DNA from 3 places in the uncultured Psychrobacillus sp. genome. Region 1 is predicted to be linked to each of the others. Evidence: riboswitches for the same ligand, from Rfam matches in the RefSeq annotation. Region 1 holds a riboswitch; each other region holds the start of a gene.

Region 1 (3,265 bases):
AATAAAAATTGCTGCTAGTAAACGATCCATATCTAACCCAAAGGCCAGTGATGATCCATAAAAGATGACCATGGCTTGGACGATCATTGGTGTCCCTCGGAAGAATTCTATATAGATGGATAGGATAAGATTAACCAGCTTTAAAAAATATCTACTTACCCTCTTTTCAGGTAGTGGGATGGTCCTAATAACGCCTGCTAATAATCCAATGATTGCTCCTACAATAGTTCCTATAATAGAAATCAACAGGGTTACTCCTGCTCCACGCAAAAACATTGGCCAGTTATTGGTAATAATGGAGATAATCCATTCTAAACTCATTGTCTTCCTCCTTACACATTCTGTTGCCTCGAACATCCACTAACCAATGAAGTAAGTACTTTAAAAAAACGAAACGGCTGCTTTTATTAGCAGCCGTTAGTATACTTATTCTGCAGCTGGTTGATTGGAAATAGCATTATCCATAATTTCTTGACGCTCTTCTTCTGAAATTCCTGCTAATATTTCATTTATTTTATCTGTTAAATCGCTACCTTTTTTCAATCCTACTGCAACAGCTGTTTCTTCTTCATCTGCAACAAATCCTTCTTCGAATTCAACCATGCTGAAGTTATCATTTGCAGAGGAAGCACTAATTCCTTCTGGACGTTCAGATACATAACCGTCGATCATGCCGGATTCCAGTGCTACACGCATTGCTGGAAAGTTATCTGATGCAGGCTGTTTTTTTACACCTTTAATTTGGTCTATCACTCCGTAGTGGGAAGTATTTAATTGGCCTGTAACTTTTGCTCCATTAAAGTCTTGAATGGAAGTGGCATCCTCAAATTTTCCGCCCTTTTTTACAACCATAACAAAGTTGGAAGTATAATAGTTTTCAGAGAAATCGATTGTTTTTTTACGCTCTGCTGTTGGTGACATTCCAGCAATAATTGCATCAATCTTACCCGAAGTTAAAGCTGGAACTAGACCGTCCCATTCGGTTTTAACGATTACCAGTTCTTTACCTAAGCCTTCTGCAATTTTTTTAGCAATTTCTACATCGTATCCACCAGCATACTCTGCGTTACCGTCCAATTTCACTCCACCGTTTTTGTCATCCATTTGAGTCCAGTTAAAGGGTGCATATCCTGCCTCTAGTCCTACTGTAAATGTATCTTGGGCAGATGCTGATCCAACGCTTCCTTCCTCTTTCGTTCCACAAGCAGCAAGCAATAAAAAAATGGATAGTAAAAATGTGAATGTAAATAGTCTCTTTTTCATCTCTAGTAATCTCCTTTTTTAAAGTTATTATATGTATGCAACCATACAAAAAGGACAACCGTACAAAAAAAGACTTGAGGTAGACTCAGGTCATAATGTATGGTTGCCCTAAATCCTCTACTTTTCCCCATGAGATAGCACACCATTATAAACCGGGACGTTTATAACGGACAGTCCTGCAATTCTTCACTGCAGACCCAGCATGTAATAATGAGTTTATTACAAGCTTCGGCGACATTTCCTTCTCCTTAGTATCTAAGCTTCTCAAGCTCCTCTAAGGACTGTTAAATATCGCGCCTCTACCTCACTTATAAAAGCGAGGTTATATTCAATTAGTTGTTCATAGTCTACAATAGAGATTTTCATCTGTCAACAAACATTCTATTGATTAATCAAAATATTACTATTTTTTAAACTTCATCATTCTAAATAGAAACGAACAGTCTTATTTAAAAAATGAACCTATAATACGGGGAATAAATAAGAAAAAATCTGCTAAAGTAAATGTATTTTCCACTTTGTCAAAGACATCCATTTTCGACTTTTCGTTCGGTTTGTAGGTCGTTACTGTATCGCCTTGAATTGGCTCAATCCCATCATAGAAGCTTATACGTATAGAGTGGCAGTTCACATAATCAGACGAATCCATCACCTGAAAATGTATATGAGGCTCAGAGGAGTTTCCAGAATTTCCACAAAGGCCAATTGTTTGTCCCTGCTTCACCGCGTCTCCTTCTTTTACTACTATAGAATATTGTTTGAAATGCGCAAGCAAGCTATATTCTCTATTTTCATGCTCCAAAATGACATAGTTTCCGGCTGGTTCTTTTTCATTCATTTCTCCGGGAATATTATCTACAATATCATTCATAACCTTTACTACCTTACCGTCTGCTGGCGCAACTACCTCTTTATCAAAAGCATAGTAACTTTCATTAAGTAATCTATTACCCTTATACGTCTGACCATTCTTCATCTTCACTAAATCATATGCATAGCGCTGAGATTCATAAACGTAATGATAGTTAAGAAATTCATTCGTCCCACCCCAGAAAACAAACCATTCTTCTTTAATAGGCATCATATATTTATTTTTGGTGTAACGTTGATCGCTTTTGGGGAAGGTTACATAAGGTTTTAATACTATGCCCTGGATGTAGTTAGCCGTATCAAAGGTTACACTAACTATTCTCTCCTTATTGTTATCTAACCATAAATACTGAGTTGAATAACCAATCTCGGTCTTTTTAATCATTTGGTAGCTTTCAACCTCCTGATTAAAGGAAATGGCTAAATCAATAAATTGGTCCAGTGATACTAGCTCTTTAAATTCTTTGACGCATTGGTTATAAATTTCTTCATGGTTTCCATATAGGAATACTTCTCCAAAATTTTCGGGCGATATAAATTTCTCTACATTCATAGATCTGTTTACCTCCAATTTATAACATTGTAAGTATTTATCATCTAATACGGAAAAAGATAACTAAGGTTTCACTTAATATCAAAAAGAAAAGGAAACGAGAGTGTAGACCGTTTCCTTTTGCAGACTTTATTTATTTCTTTTTTGTATTGTTGATATCGAAGGAAAAGTTTCACATGGAACATAAACAGAAATGAAAATAGCCTACATCTACACTTTGAAGGGCAGACATAGGCCGTAAACTAAAAGAGTGGAAATGACAACACTTACGTCGTCATTCCCACCCTAAATCAATTATTTTTGTATAAACATTTGAGTCCAATAGTTTCCGTCTTTCACGTAACCTACCCCAATATGAGTATAGTTTTTGTTTAAGATATTGGCTCTATGTCCTTCACTATTCATCCAAGCGTTAACTACTGCTTTCGCAGTCGTTTGACCTTGTGCGATATTTTCTCCTGCTGATTTATAGCTAATTCCAAAATTCTTCATCATTGTAAATGGAGTTCCATAAACAGGACTTGTATGGCTAAAATATTTTTGATCGTGCATATCTTGTGATTTATATTGTGCCACTCT
Region 2 (3,265 bases), on a different contig from region 1:
AGCAGTACGACGAGATCCCCAGCACTCATGAATATTAGGGCATCTTGCCTCTTCACACACAGTGTTTAAGTTGTTTTCGCGCATTAGTTTTTTTAAGCCTTTATAATCTTCATTCGTATTTAGCTTTATTTTGAGCCATTCAGGCTTGCGCTCATGCTGTTCTTTTGGTGGCTTACATGATGTCACGATTCCATCCCCCATTTCAAATAATCTGACTTCACTGTTGTCAATGTACCATATTATTTGAATTCAAACAACCTTCTAAAAAAGCTAAATAGAATGCTTGTTCCCACTTTTATTACTAAGGGTCCAAAACCCAAATAATAGAATGAGGATTCCTACTACTGTTATTAATCCTATCATGACAGAGCCTGTCAATCCTAATACTAAGTATCCGATTGCAGCTATGATTGCACTAATAATTGCGTAAGGCAGCTGTGTCATCACATGATCAATGACATTAACTCCAGCTCCCGTAGCTGACATGATCGTAGTGTCCGAAATCGGTGAACAATGGTCTCCGAAAACCGCCCCTGCCAATACTGCTGCTAATACTGGTAGCAATAGCTGCGGATCGATTGCCATGATAATACTTGCACCAATAGGAAGCAAGATACCAAACGAACCCCAGGAAGAACCTGTAGCAAAAGCCATAAATGCAGTCAACACAAACATTAAAACTGGTATAATACCTACCGGAACATTATTTTCCGTAACGATTGTAGCTAAAAATGCACCTGTTTCTAATGCCGTGATTAAGTAAGACAATGCCCATGCAAACACAAGAATCATAATAGCTGGAAGCATAGATTGAACACCTGTACGTAAAGCCTTCCACACGTAGCTCATATTAGCATCTGGGTTCACTTTGAATTGGCGCGCATACAACAGGAAGGATAAAATACTTGCTACCAATCCACCTATAAATAAGGACAAAGGAACATCTGTATTTTCAAAGATGACAAAAATATCTAAAATTCCTCCAGACAACTGATAGCCTGTCCAGAACATCAATCCTAACGTTACCACTACTAAAGAGATGATTGGAAGCAATAAATCGATCACTTTACCATACTGATTGTCTGGAAAATCTCCTTCCATATCTCCTGGGTTTGTTTTATTTGGATCAAATAATACTCCTGTTTCCTTCGCGCGTTTTTCATGCTTTTTCATTTCAAACAGATCAAAATCTGTCCATGCGGCAAAGAACACCATCGCTAAAGTAGCTATAACATAGAAATTCATTGGTGCCATTGTGATAAAAGCTTCTAACGGAGTATATTCTGTCACAGCATGTGTTGTGAAAATAACACCTAGCTGGCTGATCAAAAATGCTCCCCAGCTAGAAACTGGTGAGATTACACATATCGGTGCTGATGTAGAATCGATGAAATAGGCTAGCTTTGCACGAGAAACCTTATGCGAATCCGTAATTGGTCTTGCAATTTGCCCTACTGCTAATGCATTAAAATAATCGTCCACAAAAATAATGATTCCTAAAAAGGCTGTTAATAGTTTAGAGCCTCTTTTCGTTTTAATTCGCTTAATCGCCCAATTAGCGAAAGCCGTGCTTCCTCCTGACAGGCTGACAAAAGCGGTAACTACACCTAACAAGAGAATGAACAATAAAATATAAATGTTATATACATTTAATCCCCCATCCCAAAAAGAGATTTTAAAGGAATTCCATAACATTAACAAAGATCCAACAGGGCTAAATTCCTCTACTAGTAAGGTTGCAGAAAGAATACCTGCTCCTAACGATAACAAGACCCTTTTTGTCAATAAAACCATGATGATTGCCAATAGCGGTGGCACTAACGAAAAAATTGTATTCTCCAAAACTGTTCCTCCTTGAAAATAGAAAAGCCAACCTATAGTATTTTATAGGTTGGCTTATACATGAAATTTTAGTTATAACACTTTGTTTCACTTTTGTAGCTCCCCATCTATATGTCCCCATATACATGACAGTGTTATTCTTGTTCAAAATAACCCCAACTAAGCATCCTTGACTAGACATACTTAGTTTCGGCAAAACTTCCTTTCTATTACGATCCTTGGAGTCACCCTCCCGTAACATACTATTAAGCAATGCGGCCTCTACCTATTTATTATTCATTTTTATCTATTCTAACATTAATTTAAGAAAAATGAAGTTTTTTTAATCTTCCGGTAACGGTATAGGTACCTCCACCGATGGAGCAGCCGACCCATCCCCACCTGTATAAATGTGAGGAACCTGCCCTTGTACTAGACCCATGGCTACTGGTATATTCTGTTCCACTACACTCATTTTACTAGCAAGCGGGACGATGATTTGTACATTCACCTTAATGTGGATACTAATTTCTACATACGCATTATTAATACCGAACTCGGTAATAGTAGGCACCACATTTGACTGAACGTTTCCGATCACGTGGAATCGAATTGGTATTTTCGGACCAAGGTTACCGATCAAAGGTATATTCGTTGCTTGCCCCATCGGAACAAAAAATACGACTCCACCTTGGTCTTCCATTGTTTGCTTATCATACTCAATATCATCCAAGTAAGGAAGACTTGATAAATTCCCTTGTTCAGCCTGTTCTAAATGGGATTGTACTAAACTATTTGTATCAGATAGCACTCGGTTAATAATTTCTGTATTGAATTTGGTTGTGACCATATTTTTGCTATCCGAAGGAACCTCTTCAATAATATCGTTTACATCTAGAACATTTGCCGTACGCGAGTTAATCGCCTTACTTATTACCATAGATGCAATCTTGTTCGTTTGCACTTCAGCATATTGTAAGTAAGTGGGAGTTAGTTGCGCATTTATATAATAGAATACCCAAGCCACTGACAATAGAAAGCATGTTAAAAAGATGGCTAATTTGCGTTGAGTGCTAAAAAATATGAAACGCTTCTTCTTTTTGCGATAAAACAACGAAAAAACCTCCTCATTACTTTTATGTAACGAGGAGGTCTATTATGCCCTACATTTATGCTCTTCCTTTATTCCATACCATTTTATAACGTCCCGAATAGTTTCTGGCATAATATATTGTTTCTTCGCGGTCTTAAAAGAAGGAAAGAAAAATCCAAAAGTAAACATGTCTAGCGTCGCCAGCCGGTACGTTTGATGTAACGTTAATGGCTCACCTTTAATCAAAAGCTGCCCATGCATATCTTGTTCAACCTGTTCAAATAAAATAGCCCCTAAATACTTACCACGAAATCCGAGACCCTTCACTTCTAAATTTGGCCATTTTTCGTT
Region 3 (3,265 bases), on a different contig from region 1:
ATCTTCCTCTCTTTTTTTAATAAAGCTTTGTTAAAGTTATTGGTTGATTTTGACTAACAATTCTTTTAATAGTGACTTTAAACATAAACAAAGGAACTTTCAAATGGCTATTAAGAACATAAATAGATTGTGAAATTGGGGTTGGTGACAGTTTTAAGCTTTGTTTATGCGAGTAAATTTATAAGCACTTATCCATGCATTAAAGCTGTTCCCATTAATTCATTGAAGCACCAGACGGCGATTCCTACGGGATGAGGGAGACAGATAAGCCATCACAAACACGCGCGATTGCTGTGGGTGGTGGCTTATCGCTTACCCCGAGGAAAGCGTCAGGCTGGGGCGAAAAATCAATTCTACTCTCTGATTTAAGATTTCTTAGTATCATAAATCAACCCTGCCCTTTAACATAGCCTATAATTATACTTAATTTATAGCCAAATCAAATTCATCATGGAGTGCATTCGCTGCTTGAATCATATTGCCTTGAGGCACTACAACTGAAACCTTTATTTCTGAGGTACTAACCATTTTAACTGGTATGTTTTCCTTGCTTAATCGGTCGAACATTTGTGCAGCGACACCAGGATTAGATACCATCCCTGAACCTACAATAGATACCTTAGCTAAACCCACCTCAAAATCTGCAAAGGTAAAACCTAGATTCTGTTTCGTTTTCTCTAAAACGTGAATTGCTTCCGAAAGAGATTCTTTTTTTATAGAAAAGGAAACGGTAGGCTTCATTCCTTCGACAATCGACTGGACAATAATATCTACATCAATATGGTTATTGGCAAGGGTAGTAAATATGGAAGCGAGTGAACCATTAAAAGGCACTGTATACTCAATCGTTAAACGTACAATATCTGATTCAAAAGCTACCCCTCGTACTACTAAATTATTCTCCACATCTACTTCCTCCTTTAAAATGGTTCCTTCCGTTTCTTCATAGCTTGAACGTACTCGTAATGGAATCTTATAGTTTTTTGCGAATTCCACTGCTCTTGGGTGCAGCACTCCAGCTCCTAAATGAGCTAACTCCAGCATCTCATCATATTCTAGCTGTTCTAGTTTTCTTGCATGAGATACGTAGCGTGGATCTGACGTATAAACACCATCTACATCCGTATAAATATCACAAATGTCTGCTCCGATAGCTGCAGCTATGGCGACGGCTGTAGTGTCTGACCCTCCTCTCCCTAAAGTAGTAATCTCCCCTAATTCCGACATACCTTGAAAGCCGGCCACAATTACTACTCGATTAGCCATTAAATGCTCATTTATCTTCTGGCCATCCAATTGCTTAATTTTTGAATTTCTATGTACTTCATCTGTAACGATGCCAGCTTGCCAACCCGTCAAAGATATCGTCTCTACTCCAAGTGCATTTAACTGAATAGCTAGTAAGGACATAGTCACTTGTTCTCCTGTAGCAAGCAACATATCCATTTCTCTTTTTGTTGGATTGTTAGTGATTTTACTAGCCATTTCCGCTAAGTCATCTGTTGTTTTTCCCATGGCAGATACAACTACGACGATATCATGTCCTTTCTCCTTTTCTAATTGTACCCTTTTTGCTACGTTACTAATTAACTCCATGGAGCCTACAGAGGTTCCGCCAAATTTCATCACAATTTTACTCATTTACCTATCTCCCCTTTATCTCCTTGAGCGGACAACAAAAGCGCAAGCGCCTCTCCCTGCCCCGACAGGCAAATGGAGAAAAGCGAGGAGGCAATTCCTCAGCCACCGTAGCTTTTATCCATTTGACCCCGAGGGGCAAGGCTGCTTGCGCTAGACATCAACTTATCCACAGGTTCATAATCTATAATTTCCTAAACAATAAAAAAAGCTTTCCACATATTTGCGGAAAGCTAACTCTTCTCATACACGGTCAACAATGATTGCCCATGTGAGATAGCCCTCCAGAATATATATTCTGACAGTCCTGCATCTCTTAAATACAGAACCAACATAGGAAAGGAAAAGCTTTTCTACGTTTCGGCGAACAACCCTTTCCTAATCGGTCGTAGGATCTTTCATCCTCACGATTAGTACTCTTGCAATTCGCACCTCTACCTTCACTGTTTGAATAGTGAATATTAAATTGTTTTAAAGATAACATAAGATTATTCAGAAGACAATAAATTTTTCTGAAAATGAGCCATTAGATTATCTGCTAATTTACTAGGGAGTCCAGATTCTATTAGTTCTTCTCGTGATGCAGCTTGCATTCGTTTGAGGGAGCCAAAATGCTTAAGAAGCATTTTCTTACGTTTTGGACCTATTCCTTCAATTCCATCTAACGAGGAGGCAATTGTATGCTTCCCTCTCTGTTGTCGATGGAAAGTAATTGCAAATCGATGGACCTCATCTTGAATTCTTTGAAGAAGATAGAATGCTTCACTTGTTCTTTTCATCGGGATAATCGCTAATGGGTCACCATATAACAAGGAGGATGTTTGATGTTTGGCATCTTTCGCTAGTCCTGCAATTGGAATATCTAAGCCAAGTTCATCCTCTATAATTTCTCTCGCTACTTCTATTTGTCCTTTACCTCCATCAATAATGATTAAATCCGGTAGAGGCAATCTCTCTTTTAGCACACGAGTGTAACGTCTACGAACGACCTCACGCATAGCGCCATAGTCATCATGCTTTGCTGCAGTTTTCGTTTTATACTTCCGATAGTCTTTTTTGTATGCTCTGCCATCAACGAATACAACCATGGCAGAAACCGCATCGGTACCGTGAATATGAGAATTATCAAAGGCCTCAATTCTACTTGGCATAGCAATTCCCATAAGACTACCTAGTTCTTCTACTGCCCCTACAGTTCTTTCCTCTTGTCGTTCAATTAAATGGAACTTTTCTTTCAAAGCTATCGCAGCATTTTTTTGCGCTAAATCCACTAGGTTCTTTTTGGAACCCTTTCGAGGAATAATAACCTTCATTTCCAACAACTCAGAGGCTAACTCTAAATCAGTCGTATTAGGTACAAATATTTCCTTAGGTTTAATATGCTCTGGTTTGGAGTAGAACTGACCTAAAAAGGTAAGAAATTCTTCCTCCGGGTCACGGTAAATTGGGAAAAGAGAAACATCTCTTTCTATCAACTTTCCTTGACGTACAAAAAACACTTGGACACACATCCATCCTTTATCTACTGTGTATCCGAAAATATCACGATTTGTGAAATCATTCATCGTCATTTTTTGTTTTTCCATCACTTGATCAATATGTGCTATTTGATCGCGGTACTCTTTTG

Evidence for each region. A riboswitch is a leader RNA that binds a small molecule or an ion and turns the genes downstream of it on or off. The one in region 1 is predicted to bind lysine.
Region 2: another riboswitch for lysine. It lies ahead of Q0371_RS04560 (Na+/H+ antiporter NhaC family protein); the one in region 1 lies ahead of Q0371_RS04415 (transporter substrate-binding domain-containing protein).
Region 3: another riboswitch for lysine. It lies ahead of Q0371_RS16545 (aspartate kinase); the one in region 1 lies ahead of Q0371_RS04415 (transporter substrate-binding domain-containing protein).

The regions. Positions count from the first base shown of each region.
Region 1 covers NZ_CALIED010000019.1:69,068-72,332, reverse strand. The annotation lists gene Q0371_RS04420 (amino acid ABC transporter permease) at 1-321, opposite strand, end outside; gene Q0371_RS04415 (transporter substrate-binding domain-containing protein) at 427-1,263, opposite strand; lysine riboswitch at 1,391-1,573, opposite strand; gene Q0371_RS04410 (M23 family metallopeptidase) at 1,709-2,686, opposite strand; gene safA (SafA/ExsA family spore coat assembly protein) at 2,981-3,265, opposite strand, start outside.
Region 2 covers NZ_CALIED010000020.1:14,220-17,484, forward strand. The annotation lists gene lipA (lipoyl synthase) at 1-201, opposite strand, end outside; gene Q0371_RS04560 (Na+/H+ antiporter NhaC family protein) at 271-1,842, opposite strand; lysine riboswitch at 1,931-2,114, opposite strand; gene yunB (sporulation protein YunB) at 2,165-2,935, opposite strand; gene Q0371_RS04570 (bifunctional UDP-sugar hydrolase/5'-nucleotidase) at 2,978-3,265, opposite strand, start outside.
Region 3 covers NZ_CALIED010000079.1:4,059-7,323, forward strand. The annotation lists gene Q0371_RS16545 (aspartate kinase) at 424-1,641, opposite strand; lysine riboswitch at 1,908-2,083, opposite strand; gene uvrC (excinuclease ABC subunit UvrC) at 2,127-3,265, opposite strand, start outside.